4 regions of the Pseudomonas chaetocerotis genome follow, and region 1 is predicted to be linked to each of the others. Evidence: riboswitches for the same ligand, from Rfam matches in the RefSeq annotation. Region 1 holds a riboswitch; each other region holds the start of a gene.
What was found. A riboswitch is a leader RNA that binds a small molecule or an ion and turns the genes downstream of it on or off. The one in region 1 is predicted to bind cobalamin.

Region 1 (3,873 bases):
AGCGTGGCTTCCAGACCATCGGAAGACTGCTGGCCAATCTGCTCGGTGGGCGAGGTCGGGGTTTCGCGGCTGAGCAGCTTCTTCTTGACGATGTGGTAGGCGGCCAGCGTCCACTCGCCCTGGCCATTCCAGAACATCTGCTTGAGGCCGATTTCGCTCTGCCTGGCTTTGCTCAGGTCGAACTGCTGCTGGCTCGGGCTGAGGGTCAGCAGGTTGTTCACCCCTTCGGTGCTGGTGGCGTACTGGCCGTACAGTGACAGATCGGGCGTCAGCGCGAAGACCAGGCCGGCGCGCCAGTTGCCGCCACTCAGGCTGCGGTCAACGCTGCTGCCATCGATCAGGTTGTCGCGCTGGATATGCACCTGGTCACGGCGCACACCGGTGACCAGCGACAGGCGCTCGCTGAGCTGGGTACGGTTCTCGGCGAACAGCGAGAACTGCCGCGCCAGGTTGCGCTCACGCGACCCGTAACCGCGCGGATCACTGCTCTGGTAATGACCGCCACCGGAGCCGGCCAGTGGCACGCTGTCGCTGAAACTGCTGGCAAAGTCGTGCTGGCGGGCGAAGTGGATGCGGTTGTAATCCACACCGACCACCGTGCGGCTGTCGAGGCCGAACAGGGCGTGGTCGAGGGTAAAGGTCTGGCGGTCGCCAACCTGCTCCTGGGTGTGCTTGATCTCGTAGAACTCGCTGCGCTCGACCGTATCGCCCGGCTGCCAGCGGTAGGCTTCGGCGTTGCGCCAGTAACGCTGGGTCTTGATGTAGTAGAGCTGGTTGCTGGCACTCAGCACATCGTTGATGTGCCAGTCGGTGGTCAGGCGGGTGATCTGGTCGTTATAGCGAATGTCGGCGTTGGCGACGTTGTAGTTACGCTCGCGGATGCTTTCGCGGTAGTGACCATCGACCAGCGGGGTGCCGAAGTAGCGCTCGGGACGCTGGTCACCGTGATCGTGAGACAGGGTGAAGCTCAGGTCATCACTGGCGGCCCAGCGCAGGGCGGCACTGAGTGCAATGCTGTCCGAATCCCCGCGGTCGACCCAGCCATTGCTGGCCTGTTGGTTGACGTTGAAGCGGTAGCTCAACGAATCGCTCAGCGAGCCACCGCTGTCCAGCGCGGCCTGACGGCGGTCGTCGCTGCCGTAGCCGAGGCGCAGCTGGTTGCGAATCTCACCCGCGAAGGGCTTCTTCGGCACCACGTTGATCACCGCGCCCGTGGCGCCTTCGCCATAGAGCACCGACGCCGGGCCACGCAGCACGTCGATGCGCTGCACCGACCAGGTGTCCACCGGGAAGGTTACGGTGCCGGCGCCGATGTACTGGCGAGTGCCGTCGTACAGTTGCATGGTCGAGGAATGGCCGCTGAAACCGCGTGCCGACAGCGCCGTACCGCCATTACCCGGCGTGCCGATGCTGCTGATGCCCGGCGTGCGGGTCACGGCATCCTGCACGCTACGGTTGTTGCGCTCGCGCACGTCTGCACCGCTCAGGCTGGTGGTGCTGGCCGGCGTTTCCATCGCCGACAGGTCGAGGCGTGAGCCGGACGTGGTCGGCGTGTGCAGCGTGGTCTCGCCCTCCTCCGCGGCTTGCGCCTGGACGGTTACAGCGGGGAGATCGACAGCGGATTCGTCGGCCATGACGGTACCGCCAGCCAACAGCAGCAATGGCAGAGAACAGAAACACAAGAGGGGCTGCACGTGAAGAGTTCCAGGGCGTTGAAGAGGCTCGTCGAGTCGCTTCGAGGCGTTGGAATCGGGCCTTGCAACGGCCAGTGACGACCGCTGATGACCCTGGCCTGAAGCGATAATGTTATTGTTATAACATAACATTATCTTGTTTTGCAGGTAACCGGAGACGGCCTCAGGCCCTTCTTTCAGGCAGGAAGAAAAGAGGTTCTTGTAGCGGAAATGGCGCGCCATATTGCTTCCATCGCAAAGAGAAAAGGCACGGCAATCCGATGGAAATGCGCAACAGCAGACAGGGGCACGAGGGCGCCCTACTGGAGTCAACGCCCGCCCACCGCGGGTTGCCAGACACAAACGACTCCAGGCCGGTCTCCGGGCTTGCGAGGGTCATGAACGCATCGCCTTCCCATGCGCGTGGCGCACAGTGGCGTTTCGATGCGGTCGCTCGCTTACCGTTGCGGGGGCAGCGTCGGACTTCAACCGACTTCCCGTTTCACCTCACGCGCGGCGGCGTGAGACACCTGAAGCGGGGCGGATATGACCACCCGCACCCGCTCAAGTCAAGGCGCTGGGGCAATTGTGGGAGGCACTTTGGGGCAGACTTAAGCGTAGGGTGGACAACGCGCAGCTTGTCCACCGTGACGACACCTCACCTGGACTATCCGCAGGTGTAACTAATGGCCGCCCTGCTCATCGATACGCAACTCTGGCAACGCCCTACCCGCCACCAGGCGCTCATCCACCAGACGAATCACCGCCGCCTCGTCCTTGATGCCATACCACTCGCCCTGTGGATAAAGGCTCGCGGTCGGGCCCAGATCGCAGGGGAACTGGCACTGGCTGCGGGTGATATGCACGCCGCCCTCGCACTCCAGCTTGCCGGCAGCCTTGAGCCGCTGGCGCAGGGTTTTCCACAGGCCCAACGCGCCCTTGCGCGTGCAGCGCGGACCGTTGCACAGCAACAGGCGCTGCGCATGCGGCGGAATCTGCGACCAGGCGTGATGCGCCGGCACAGGCGGCACATCGCTGCAGGGGATATGCGCTTCGCGCTGTTCCAGTAGCGCGCCCAGGCCATCGAGCCAGGTGTCCTCCAGCGCCGTGCAGACCACGAACACCTCGGCTGCGTCACCGCGTTCGGCGATGCGCTCGCGCAGCCAGTCGCGGTGCGCGGCATCGGCGCGCGGCTCCAGATCGACCACCAGCAGCGGTCGCGGCGCCTCATCGATGGCCTGCCAGAAACCGTCCTGCTCGCTGTCATGCAGATGCGCCTCGCCCAGCAGCGCGGTGATGCGCTGCTGCAGACGCTCGGACGATGCACCACGACCCAGGCCGGGGGCGATGAACAGAATGCGGGCGTAGGGGGTTTGGCTCATGACGGTCTCCAGAACGGGCCGGCAGTCTAGCAGCGCGTGTAGGGTGGATCGCGCTTTATCGATCCACCGTTGCGGTGGACGTGAAAAGCGACGTCCACCCTACGCAATTGCGCGCAGCGCGTAGGCCGTCGTTGGCGGGTTTACCGATGGCACCCACGCGCTGCGTGGGCATCTGCGCGTGTGACGCTCCGCGTCGTGCCTGGCGAGGTTGGTTGCTGTGCCAACGTGATGGACGCAGAGCGTCCAGAACTGAATTCCCACGCAGAGCGTGGGAACGATCAGCGGCAGCCGTCCAGTTACCGCTCGAGCGCCTCCCACAGGGCGTTCGGCTCGGCGAACTCACGCGTCACCACCGGCAACTCAGGCCGGCGCAACAACAACACCGGCAGACCCAACTCACGCGCCACCTGCAACTTCGGCTCGGTGGACGCGCTGCCGCTGTTCTTGCTCACCAGCACGTCGCAGCGGATACGGGCGAACAGCGCGCGCTCCTCGTCCAGCGTAAATGGCCCACGCGCACCGATGATCTCGGCGCGCGGGGGCGCCGGCTCGGCCTGCAGGCAGCGCATCGTCCAGTGCTGGTGCTCGGGAATTTCGTGCAGGTGCGCCAGCGGCTCGCGCCCGGAGGTGAAGAATGGCCGCTCGAAAGGCGCCAGCGCACGGGTCAGTTCTTCCCAGTCGTCCACCTCGCGCCAGTCATCCCCGGCGCCAGGTTGCCAGCCAGGACGACGCAGCGCCCAGCAGGGCACACCGGTGATCTGCGCAGCACGCGCCGCGTTATGGCTGATCTGCGCCGCATAGGGATGGGTCAGATCCAG
Region 2 (3,873 bases), on a different contig from region 1:
TAGTCTGTACCGCCACTTTCGCAGCAAGGGTGAACTGGCCGCCGAAGTCTTCGCCAGCGCCAGTCAGCGTGAGGTAGATGCCCTGGCCGCCGCCTTGCGCGGGCCGGGCCGCCCCAGCGAGCGCCTGCGCATCGGCCTCGAGCAGTTCGCCGCCCGCGCCTGGCATAGCCGCCGCCTGGCCTTTGCGCTGATCGCCGAGCCGGTCGAACCCGAAGTCGACGAGCAGCGCCTGCTCTATCGCGAAGCCTACGCCGAACTGTTCAGTGACCTGCTGGAGGAGGGCGCCGCTGCCGGCGAGTTTCGAGTCGAGCCGATCGGCCTGATGGCGGCCTGTCTGGTCGGCGCCATTGCCGAAGCGCTGGTCGGTCCGCTGTCGCCACCTGCCCGCGCCGCTCGCGAAGCGGGCCAACCCACTCTGGAGCTGGCGCAGGTCAGCGCCAGCCTTGCCACCTTCTGCCTGCGCGCCGTCGGCGCCAAGGAGCTCGCGCGATGAAACCCAGTCTGCACGCCGAAACCCATGAAGTGTTCAATCAGGTGCCAAGCTTGGACGGCGCCAATCTCTATCGCCTCGACCTGCCGTTGCAGGAGTGGATTCGCCGCTACGACGGCGCCTGGGCGGATGAACGCTTGAGCGCTTATGGCGCCCTGGCAGGCGGTACCCTGATGCAGGCCGGCTTTCTCGCCAACGAGAACAAACCGGTGTTCAAAAGCCACGACCGCTACGGCAACCGTATCGACCTAGTCGAGTTTCATCCGGCCTACCACGAGCTGATGCGCACGGCGGTCGAGCACGGCTTGCCATCGCTGCCCTGGACAGATCCGCGCGCCGGCGCTCATGTCGCCCGCGCCGGGCTGACCTATATGCACAGCCAGGCCGAAGCGGCCAGCGGCTGTCCGCTGACCATGACCTTCGCCGCTGTGCCGGCCATCCGCCTGCAACCCAACGTGGCCGAGCAGTGGCTGCCGAAGATCCTCGCCACCGAGTACGACCCGCGCAACCTGCCGATGGAGCAGAAGTCCGGCGTCACCATTGGCATGGCCATGACCGAGAAGCAGGGCGGCACCGATGTACGCGCGAATACCACACGGGCCTATCCCATCGGTCTTGGCGGGCCGGGACAGGGCTATGAACTGGTGGGGCACAAATGGTTCTGCTCGGCGCCGATGTGCGACGCCTTTCTCACCCTGGCGTACACCGACAAGGGCCTGTCGTGCTTTCTGCTGCCGCGTCACCGGCCGGATGGCACGCGCAACGCGTTCTACATCCAGCGACTGAAGAACAAGCTGGGCAACTGGGCCAACGCCTCCAGCGAGGTGGAATACCGAGGCGCTTTCGCCTGGATGCTCGGTGAGGAAGGGCGCGGCGTGCCGACCATCATCGAGATGGTGGCCATGACCCGCTTCGATTGCATGGTCGGCTCCAGCAGCCTGATGCGCCAGGCGTTGACCCAGGCCGCGCACCACTGCGCGCATCGCCAGGTGGGTGGCAAGCTGCTCGCCGACCAGCCGTTGATGCAGAACGTGCTCGCCGACCTGGCGCTGGAGAGCGAAGCCGCGCTGGCGCTGTGCATGCGCATGGGCCGCGCGCTCGACCATCAGCATGATGAGCAGGAAGACAAGTTTGCCCGTCTGGTTACTGCCGTGGGCAAGTACTGGATCTGCAAGCGCGCGCCGGAAATGATCTACGAGGCCAGCGAATGCATGGGCGGCGCTGGCTACGTCGAGGAAACCATCATGCCGCGCCTGTATCGTGAAGCGCCGGTCAACTCGATCTGGGAAGGCTCGGGCAACGTGCAGTGCCTGGACGTGCTGCGTGCCATGTCCAAGGAGCCCGGCGTGCTCGACGCGCTGTTCGCCGAGCTGGGTGATGGCCACGGCGATGTTCGCCTGAAGGCGCATATCCAGCGGCTGAAGGCCGATTTTTCCGATACCTCCGACATCCATTACCGCGCCCGCCAGCTTACCGAAGACATGGCCGTGGCGTTGCAGGCCAAGCTGCTGCTGGAGGCAGGCAATGCCAATGTGTCCGACGCTTTCATCGCCAGCCGCCTGGAAGGTCGCGGCCGCGTCTATGGCACGCTGCCGCGCGGTGTTGACGTCGAGGCGCTGCTGGCGCGCAGCACGCCCCATCTGCCCTGAGCGAGTGCCGAGGGCGGATTGCCTGGCGCGCTGTTTTTTAGCCGGGCAGGCGAGTAATCTTGCGGCCGATGGTTCTGCGTGCACGCCTGTGGCGCGGATGAAAAGGGAACAGGGTGCGGCGAATCTCGCCAATGCCCTGGCTGCCCCCGCAACTGTAAGCGGCGAACGATGCCCTGATGCCACTGACTTCGGTCGGGAAGGCGGGCGGAGTGCCAAGCCGTGAGCCAGGAGACCTGCCATCGACAACGGGCGTTTCGCCCACTCCCTCATCCGAATCGTCGCGCGGTGGGCGCGGCAAAGGAACTCGCATGCATATCGAACCGGACGTCGTCGAAGGCGCCAAGATCCTGCTTAGCTACGCAACGGCCGTCACTGCCTTCGGCCTGACCGCCAAACTCGCCCAGGACAGCGTACGCAACAACGGCGGTGTCGCTGCCCTGGCGCTCCGCAGCCTGCTGACCACCGCCCTGGTGTTCTGCTTTTTCGAAGTGTTCCCGCATCATGCGGTGGGCGTTTCCGAGGTGCATCTGATCCTCGGTTCGACCCTGCTCCTGCTGTTTGGTGCCGGTGCCGCGGGCATTGGCCTGGCGGCAGGTCTGCTGCTGCAAGGACTGCTGTTCGCTCAGTTCGACCTGCCGCAGTACGGCATGAATGTCACCACGCTGTTGATCCCGCTGTGGGGCATCAGCCTGCTGGCCAAGCGCATCGTCGCGCCGGGCACCGCCTACATCGATCTTTCCTACAAGCAGGCGCTGGCGCTTTCGACCGCTTATCAGGGCGGCATCGTCGCCTGGGTGGCGTTCTGGGCCTTTTACGGCCACGGTTTCTCCAGCGAAAACCTGGCGGCCGTGGGCAGCTTCGGCCTGGCCTACATGAGCGTGATCCTGATCGAGCCGCTGATCGACCTGGGCGTGCTGGCCGGTGCCAAGGCGCTGTCGCGTTTCAGTCAGGGGCCGCTGTTCAACGTGCGTCTGCACCAGCCAGCCTGACCTCGTCGCGCTGACGGTCATGCGCCAAGAAGCGTTCTGGATGATGAAAGCCTGTGCTGCATGCCTGCCCTCATCCGGCGCTTCGCGCCACCTTTTCCAAAGGGAGAGGAGCATGAAGGAAGGCGTCGCTGCGCGACTGTTACGCTAACGGCGGCGCTGCCAGATGATCTTGCCGGTATTGCTTTCGGTGACCAGGTACGGGTCGCTGAAGCGGTAGTAGGCGGCGGGTTGATAGTCGGCGGTGCCTGTCAGGCGCACCATCAGCATGCCGTCCTGGCTGCGCCAGTGGCCGCTGTACTGCACCTCGCCAGGGCTGTCGTAGTTCCAGTCGTTGCCGCCGCCGACCGAGCGAGCCCACTGCGTGACGCTGCCATCGGCGTTCAATTGCAGGGTCATCAGGGTGTTGAACGAGGCGAAGTTGGTGCCGCCGCTGTTGATGATCTTCTCGTGTACCCAGGTGCCAACAAGCGCCGGCTCCTGAGCGCCGGCAGTGGACGGCGTCGCCGCTATGGCTACCGCTTCACGCTGAAAGAGAGCCTGGCGCTCTAACACTTCGCCGTTGCGTGGATCGCGCGCGGCGATGCTGGTATTGAGCATGGCATTGGCATAGGTGGCGTTCATGTTGGCCAGTAGCAGTCCGGTCTGTGGGTCGCTGATTTCGGCACGCAGCAGCTTGCCGTCGTAGTGGCCTTTGACGATCAGGCGCAGGCGCTGGCTTTCCACATACTCGCCTTCCACCACGGAG
Region 3 (3,873 bases), on a different contig from region 1:
CAGGCCACGGTGCGTCACGTCTCGCGTCTGTTCGTCACCGCCGCCAGCCTCACGGTGCCCTTCTTTACCCTGGTGCTGCGCAAGGGCTATGGCCTCGGTGCCCAGGCCATGGCTGCCGGCAGCTTCCATTCGCCGCTGTTCACCGCCGCCTGGCCCAGTGGCGAATTCGGCGCCATGGGCCTCGAAGGCGCGGTGCGCCTGGGCTTCGCCAAGGAGCTGGCGGCCCAATCGGACGACGTCGCACGCCAGGCGCTGTTCGACAAACTGGTGGCCAAGGCCTACGAAAACGGCAAGGCGCTGAACATGGCCAGTTATCTTGAGATCGACGCCGTGATCGACCCGGCTGACAGCCGCGCCTGGCTGTTGCGCGGGCTGGCAGCCACACCGCGCCAGGTGCGGCGCGAGCGTCGCAAGCGGCCGTTCGTCGATACCTGGTAGGGGCCCCGTGCGAGGAGGCTGGCTTGTCGCACGGGGCGTGAAGCTTGCAGCCACCTTTTTCGGGTAAACTGCCGCATCTTTTTACACCTATAACGATTCGCCTGATGCCGACCACTTTCCACGAGATCCCCCGCGAGCGCCCGCTGACGCCGCTGCTGGACAGCGCCAACACGCCGGACGAGCTGCGCCGCCTGGCCGAAGCGGACCTGGAAACCCTCGCCGACGAACTGCGCCAGTACCTGCTCTACAGCGTCGGCCAGAGCGGCGGGCACTTCGGTGCCGGCCTAGGCGTGATCGAACTGACCATCGCCCTGCACTATGTCTTCGACACCCCCGATGACCGCCTGGTGTGGGACGTCGGCCATCAGGCCTACCCACACAAGATTCTCACCGGCCGTCGCGAGCGCATGGGCACGCTGCGCCAGAAGGATGGCCTGGCCGCCTTCCCGCGCCGCAGCGAGAGCGAGTACGACACCTTCGGTGTCGGCCACTCCAGCACCAGCATCAGCGCCGCCCTGGGCATGGCCATCGCCGCCCGTCTGAAGGGCGAGAAGCGCAAGAGCGTGGCGGTGATCGGCGACGGCGCGCTGACCGCCGGCATGGCCTTCGAGGCGCTGAACCACGCCACCGACGTCGGCGCCAACATGCTGGTGATCCTCAACGACAACGACATGTCGATCTCCAAGAACGTCGGCGGCCTGTCCAACTACCTGGCCAAGATCATCTCCAGCCGCACCTACGCCAGCATGCGTGAAGGCAGCAAGAAGATCCTCTCGCGCCTGCCCGGTGCCTGGGAAATCGCGCGCAAGGTCGAGGAACACGCCAAGGGCATGCTGGTGCCCGGCACCCTGTTCGAGGAACTGGGCTGGAACTACGTCGGCCCCATCGACGGCCACGATTTGCCCACCCTGCTCGCCACCCTGCGTAACATGCGCGACCTCGACGGCCCGCAGTTCCTCCATGTGGTGACCAAGAAAGGCAAGGGTTTCGCCCCGGCCGAGGTCGACCCCATCGGCTACCACGCCATTACCAAGCTCGAACCCGTCACCCCCAGCGCGGCCCCCAAAAAGCCGGCTGGCCCGAAATACTCCAACGTGTTCGGCCAGTGGCTGTGCGACATGGCTGCGGCAGACAACCGTCTGGTCGGCATCACCCCGGCGATGAAGGAAGGTTCCGATCTGGTGGCCTTCAGCGAGCGCTTCCCCCAGCGCTACTTCGACGTGGCGATTGCCGAGCAGCACGCCGTGACCCTCGCGGCCGGCATGGCCTGTGAAGGCGCCAAGCCGGTGGTGGCGATCTATTCCACCTTCCTCCAGCGTGCCTATGACCAACTGATCCACGACGTTGCCGTGCAGCACCTCGACGTGCTGTTCGCCATCGACCGCGCCGGCTTGGTCGGCGAAGACGGTCCGACCCACGCCGGCAGCTTCGACCTGTCCTACCTGCGCTGCATTCCCGGCATGCTGGTGATGACTCCGAGCGACGAAAACGAGTTGCGCCGCATGCTCACCACCGGCCACCTGTTCGACGGCCCGGCCGCCGTGCGCTACCCGCGCGGCACCGGCCCCAACGCAGCGCTCGATGCAGGCCTGGAGCCGCTGGAAATCGGCAAGGCGGTCGTGCGCCGCTGGGGCAAGGGCGTCGCCCTGCTGGCCTTCGGCGTGCAACTGGCCGAAGCCCTGCGCGTGGGTGAAACGCTGGATGCCACTGTAGTCGACATGCGCTTCGTAAAACCCCTGGACGAAACCCTGCTACGCGAACTGGCAGGCAACCATGAGCTGCTGGTGACCCTCGAGGAAAACAGCATCATGGGCGGCGCCGGCAGCGCGGTCAGCGAATTCTTCGCTGCAGAAAATCGCCAGGTACCGGTGCTGCACCTGGGCCTGCCGGACTACTACGTCGAGCACGCCAAGCCCAGCCAGATGCTCGCCGAATGCGGTCTCGACGACGCGGGTATCGAACGCGCGGTACGCGAGCGCCTGAGCCTGCTCTAGGCCTGAGCATGAAGCCCGCTCATCGCTGAATGAGCGCGGCTTGCTTGTCATTCATACTCGCGCGCACTAAGGTGCGCGCCATTCATGTTCCGCCAGGGTGTGCTGCGCAAGCGGCGTTAAACGGGAAGTCGGTGCGATGCCGACGCTGCCCCCGCAACGGTAATCGACAGCAAGCGCTGAGCTTGCGCCGCGTCCAACAGCCACTGGGCCAGGCCTGGGAAGGCGGACGCGGGTCGAGAGCCCGGAGACCGGCCAAGGCGGTGCGACTGGTGTTGCGGAGGGCGACACGGTCAAGCGCTGCCCTGCCCGCGCTTGCGCCTGCCTTCCTCGAACGTCTGCCGACCGTTGAGGAAAAATAATGAAACTGTCTCGTCTGGCTCTGGCCATCAGCTTCATGCCTGCTGCCCTGCTGGCTGCCGAGCCGTATCTAAGCGAGCCTCTGGTTATCACTTCGGGCCGCCTGGCCGAGCCGCAAACGCAGGCCACAGCAGCAACCAGTGTATTTACTCGCCAGGATATCGAACGCCTGCAAGTCAGCAGCGTTGTCGAACTGCTGGAACGCGTGCCAGGCCTCAGCGTGGTCCGCACTGGCGGTGCCGGCAGCCAGACTGGCGTGTTCCTGCGTGGCACCAGCACGGCACAAACCCTGGTCCTGGTCGACGGTCAACGCATCGCGGCGGCCTCCAGCGGCACCAGCAGCCTGGAGTTTCTCGCTCCCGAACAGATCGAACGCATCGAAGTGGTCCGTGGCGCCCGTTCGGCACTCTACGGCTCCGACGCCATTGGCGGGGTGATTCAGATCTTCACTCGCCAGGGCGACGGCCCTGGCCTCAAGCCCTACGCGCGCCTGGCGGCTGGCAGCGACAGCACCTACCAGCGCAGCCTTGGCCTCTCCGGCGGTGACGAGCACACTCGCTTTCACCTCGGCGCCGCCCTGGACGAGACAGCCGGCATTGACGCGACCCGCGACGGTTTCGGCACCAATGGCGACGACGACGCCTACCGCAACCGCTCGCTCAGCCTGAATCTGTCGCACCACTTCAATGATGATCTACAGGCTGGCTTCAGCGCACTCGATCAGCGCGGACAGGTGGAATACGACGACGTCTTTACCGGCCTGCTTCCGACAACGGACTTTCAGGTCAGCAGCCTTTCCGGTTTCATCGATGGCCAGCTCAACGAGCGCTGGAACAGCCGTCTGGAAATAGGCCACAGCAAAGACCAGCGCGATAGCGGTGATGACTCGCCGGCAGCGCCAGACTATTCATTCTTTACCTACACCACCTATCGAGACGCTGTGAGCTGGGTAAATACCCTGACGCTCAGCGATAACCAGCAACTGCTGGTCGGTGCCGACTGGTACGAGGATCGCCTGCACAGCAGCGCGGCCTTCGCCGAGGACTCACGCTGGAACCGAGCGGCCTTCGTCCAGCATCGTTAC
Region 4 (3,873 bases), on a different contig from region 1:
GCCTTCAGGCAGCGTCACCTGCTGCAAGGCCAGGGCGGTCAGGCGCGGTTGCAAGGCCGCGCTGCCGCTGAGCAGGCCGAGCATGCGCCCACTGCCGCCCTGCTTGTCGCGCAGCTCATCGAGCAGATAGAGCATGCCGCCACATTCGGCGAGCAAGGGTTTGCCGGCCTGATGATGGGCACGGATCGACGCAGCCATGGACTGGTTGCCTTCCAGCTCGGCCAGGTATAGCTCCGGATATCCGCCCGGCAGATAAAGACTGTCCACCTCCGGTAGCTCACGATCAGCGAGCGGTGAGAAGTAATGCAGCTCAGCGCCGAGCGCCTGCAACAGATCGAGATTGGCCTGATAGAGAAAGGCGAACGCCGCATCGCGCGCAATGCCGATGCGTACGCCAGCCAACAGCGGCGCCAGTTCATCGACCTGCGGCGCGGCGAAGCTCACCGCAGGCGGCAGGTCGACGTTGGCACTGGCTGCCAGCGCATCGGCCGCGGCGTCCAGACGCGCGTCCAGATCAGCCAGCTCGGCCGCCTGCACCAGCCCCAGGTGGCGACTGGGCAGCTCCACAGCAGCGCTACGCGGCAACGCACCGAACCAGCAAATACTCGCTGGCAGCGCATCACGCAGAATCTCACCATGACGGCCGCTGGCAACGCGATTACCGAGCACGCCGGCAAAGGGCAAGTCTGGCTGGAAGGTGGCAAGCCCGTGGGCCAGGGCGCCGAAGGTCTGCGCCATGGCCGCACCGTCGATCACGCCCAGCACCGGCACGCCGAAATGGCGCGCCAGGTCGGCCGCCGAGGGCTTGCCGTCGAACAGGCCCATCACCCCTTCGATCAGGATCAGATCGGCCTCACCGGCGGCCTGCCAAAGCAGCCGGCGACTTTCCGCCTCGCCGACCATGGCCAGGTCGAGCTGATACACCGGCGCGCCACTGGCGCGGGCGTGGATCATCGGGTCGAGGAAGTCCGGGCCGCATTTGAACACGCGAACCCGGCGCCCCTGACGCGTATGCAGGCGCGCCAGCGCGGCGGTGACGGTGGTCTTGCCCTGACCGGAAGCTGGTGCAGCGATCAATAGTGCCGGACAGTGACGTGTGGTCATCAGAATTCGATGCCCTTCTGTGCTTTTACCCCGGACTTGAATGCGTGCTTGACCAGGCTCATGTCGGTGACGGTGTCAGCCGCCTCGATCATCCCAGGCAAGGCGCCGCGCCCGGTCACCACCACATGCTGCAACAGTGGCCGGGCTTCGATATCGGCCAGCACCGTGTCCAGTTCGAGGTAGCCATGCTTGAGGGCTATGTTCAGCTCGTCCAGCAGCACCAGGCCGACCGACTCATCACTGAGCAGGCGCTGGGCCACCGCCCAGGCTTGCTGAGCCTTGGCGATATCACGCTGGCGATCCTGGGTTTCCCAGGTGAAGCCTTCGCCCATCACGTGATAGCTGACTTCCTCGGGAAAACGGCGGAAGAAGGTTTCTTCACCGGTGCTGGCCGCACCCTTGATGAACTGCACCACGCCGACCTTGATGCCATGACCCAGGGCACGCGCGACCATGCCGAAGGCGCTGCTGCTCTTGCCCTTGCCATTGCCGCTGTGCACCAGCAGCAGGCCGTATTCATCCTGGGCCTGGGCGATCTTTTCGTCGATCAGGGCTTTCTTGCGTTGCATGCGCGCCTTGTGGCGGGCATCGCGGTCGGTCGATTCGCTCATGCGGTGATCCTGTCAGGCGCCCGTCCCACCGGTTTGATAGGCAGTGGAACGGCAACGAGGAAAACGACGCGGCAATGATCCGCACATCCTCGTTCAGGCGCTAATGGCTGGTCAGGCGAGCGGAAGACAAAAAACACGAACGCCCCGGAGAACCGAAGCGTTGGCCGGACAACGCCCTCCGCGATGCCGTGAAACTGCTACAGGCCGGTCTCCGGGCTTGTGAGTGAACCATGGGTTCTGCGTCGCGCCTTCCCGTGCACATACACAGTGGACTGAAGCGACGTTTGACTCACCTACCGTTGCGGGGGCAGCGCCGGCATTGGAACCGGCTTCCCTGTTTCACCCCTTGGCCGCCATTCACGGCAACGCGGGGCACCTGAAGCAAGGCGCGCAGGGTAGAGGCTGGCAGCCCTGCCCGTCAACGCCGCTCAATGCCTGGGCATGAACCCGGGCGGCTTGCGCGCCAACCAGTCGACGAACGTTCGCAAACGCTCGTCGCTCAGCAGCGCCTCGCGGCTGTTGTAGGTCAGCGCCAGCTCCTTTTCGCTGAAAAGCCGATGAATCTGGTTATGGCAGGCGCGGCAAACCCACAGCGTGGCGGTAATTCGTTCATGACGGGGATAGCGCTTCTGCACATACACCTTGTCGTGCAGCGCCTTGGGAATCAGGTGATGCCGGGTCAACGCGACTGGGCGTGCGCACAGCTCGCAGAACTCGGGCTGAGGCGGCAGGCGAATGGGATCGACCATGGCTGCTCAGGGATTACGCGCGAGCTCTGGCGTGATGACCCGCTTGGCATCGAGGTAGACACGCTGCCAGTAGACGTTGTCGAGGCTATCCAGACGCACCGTGCCGCCACTGGACGGCGCATGCACGAAACGCCCTTCGCCGACATAGATCCCGGCATGACTGACAGCGCGCCCGCCATTGGTGGCAAAGAACACCAGATCGCCGCTTTGCAGGGCGTCGCGGCGGACATCAGGTGTGCGCATGGCACTCAGCTCACGCGTCGAACGCGGCAAACTGATACCAGCGGCATCGCGATAAACGTAGCCGATCAGGCCGCTGCAGTCGAAACCGCCTTCCGGGGTGTTGCCACCGTAGCGATACGGCGTACCGACCAGGCCAAGGGCGCGGAACAACACGTCCTCAGCGCCGCCCTGATAGGAGGACGAGGAGACTGGAGGGGTGTAACCAGGCTGGGGAGAAGGCGCGCGACTGCTGCAGGCACTCAGCAGCAGAGCGAGAGCGATGAGGGCAACACGGGTCGTGGCGGGCATAAGCGAGGCGATCCTGAGCCTGAATGCGCTCTACTCTGCCGATTCACGACGAACGGCGCAACCCTGAGGGTACGCCGTGATACATCAGTTGTGACGCTTGGCTGCGACCTGTTCTTCCACCGGAGCCAACGCAAGGACGCGCTTGGCCTGCAGATAACTGCGGTTCCAGTAGCTGTCATCGAGACTGTCGATGCGCACACCACCGCTGCGACTGCTGCTGGAGTGGATGAACTGGTCATCCCCCAGATAGATGCCGGCGTGGCTGACGCGACCACGACCACGATCGTTGAACAGGATCAGATCACCCGGTTCGAGATCGGCACGCGCCACCTTCGGCGCATCGAGGTTGATCAGCTCACGCGTGGAGCGTGGCAGCTCCAGGCCGACTTCTTCGCGGAACAGGTAGCCGACGAAACCGCTGCAATCGAAACCGGATTGCACCGAGGTGCCGCCGTAGCGATAGCGCGTGCCGACCAGCGAACGCCCAAGCTCCAGCAGACTGTCTGCCAGCTGCGGCATTTCATAGGGTTTGTCATCGGTTAGCGCATTGATTTCATCGTCGGCAGGCTGAACCTGCTGAGACAGCGGACGAGCAACTGGCTCGCTCGCAATATCGCCAATCTGCGGCTGTGGCGAGTGGCCGGCGCAGGCAGCGAGCAAGACTGTGAGTGCAAGAGGCACGAGGGGTGCGAAGCGTTTTAGCATGGGCACGACCGTGGCGGTTGAATTTACAAGCCCGCGACTATGCCTTCTATAAGGTTCATTTGCAAATTCTATCGCTGGAAATGTGACCCAGTAGTTTCGTCGCGCCATCTAAAGCGCCCGACCGTTCGCACAGCCGGGCGATTCAGGGCTAGCCGAGAATCTCGCTCAAGGGA

Region 2: it holds a riboswitch for cobalamin, as region 1 does, so the genes downstream of both, H3221_RS07285 (energy-coupling factor ABC transporter permease) here and H3221_RS04660 (TonB-dependent receptor) in region 1, are expected to answer to the same signal.
Region 3: it holds a riboswitch for cobalamin, as region 1 does, so the genes downstream of both, H3221_RS07915 (TonB-dependent receptor domain-containing protein) here and H3221_RS04660 (TonB-dependent receptor) in region 1, are expected to answer to the same signal.
Region 4: it holds a riboswitch for cobalamin, as region 1 does, so the genes downstream of both, cobO (cob(I)yrinic acid a,c-diamide adenosyltransferase) here and H3221_RS04660 (TonB-dependent receptor) in region 1, are expected to answer to the same signal.

What each region holds. Positions count from the first base shown of each region.
Region 1 is NZ_JACFYX020000002.1:147,368-151,240, forward strand. It holds gene H3221_RS04660 (TonB-dependent receptor) at 1-1,694, opposite strand, end outside; cobalamin riboswitch at 2,029-2,222, opposite strand; gene H3221_RS04665 ((2Fe-2S) ferredoxin domain-containing protein) at 2,357-3,055, opposite strand; gene H3221_RS04670 (cobalt-precorrin-6A reductase) at 3,352-3,873, opposite strand, start outside.
Region 2 is NZ_JACFYX020000003.1:216,031-219,903, reverse strand. It holds gene H3221_RS07295 (TetR/AcrR family transcriptional regulator) at 1-493, shown strand, start outside; gene H3221_RS07290 (acyl-CoA dehydrogenase family protein) at 490-2,139, shown strand; cobalamin riboswitch at 2,192-2,394, shown strand; gene H3221_RS07285 (energy-coupling factor ABC transporter permease) at 2,448-3,128, shown strand; gene H3221_RS07280 (hypothetical protein) at 3,273-3,873, opposite strand, start outside.
Region 3 is NZ_JACFYX020000003.1:352,711-356,583, forward strand. It holds gene H3221_RS07905 (acetyl-CoA carboxylase family protein) at 1-438, shown strand, start outside; gene dxs (1-deoxy-D-xylulose-5-phosphate synthase) at 543-2,432, shown strand; cobalamin riboswitch at 2,511-2,703, shown strand; gene H3221_RS07915 (TonB-dependent receptor domain-containing protein) at 2,791-3,873, shown strand, end outside.
Region 4 is NZ_JACFYX020000004.1:329,814-333,686, forward strand. It holds gene H3221_RS09765 (cobyrinate a,c-diamide synthase) at 1-1,104, opposite strand, end outside; gene cobO (cob(I)yrinic acid a,c-diamide adenosyltransferase) at 1,104-1,715, opposite strand; cobalamin riboswitch at 1,901-2,110, opposite strand; gene H3221_RS09775 (hypothetical protein) at 2,144-2,464, opposite strand; gene H3221_RS09780 (C40 family peptidase) at 2,471-2,995, opposite strand; gene H3221_RS09785 (C40 family peptidase) at 3,080-3,700, opposite strand; gene H3221_RS09790 (molybdopterin molybdotransferase MoeA) at 3,849-3,873, opposite strand, start outside.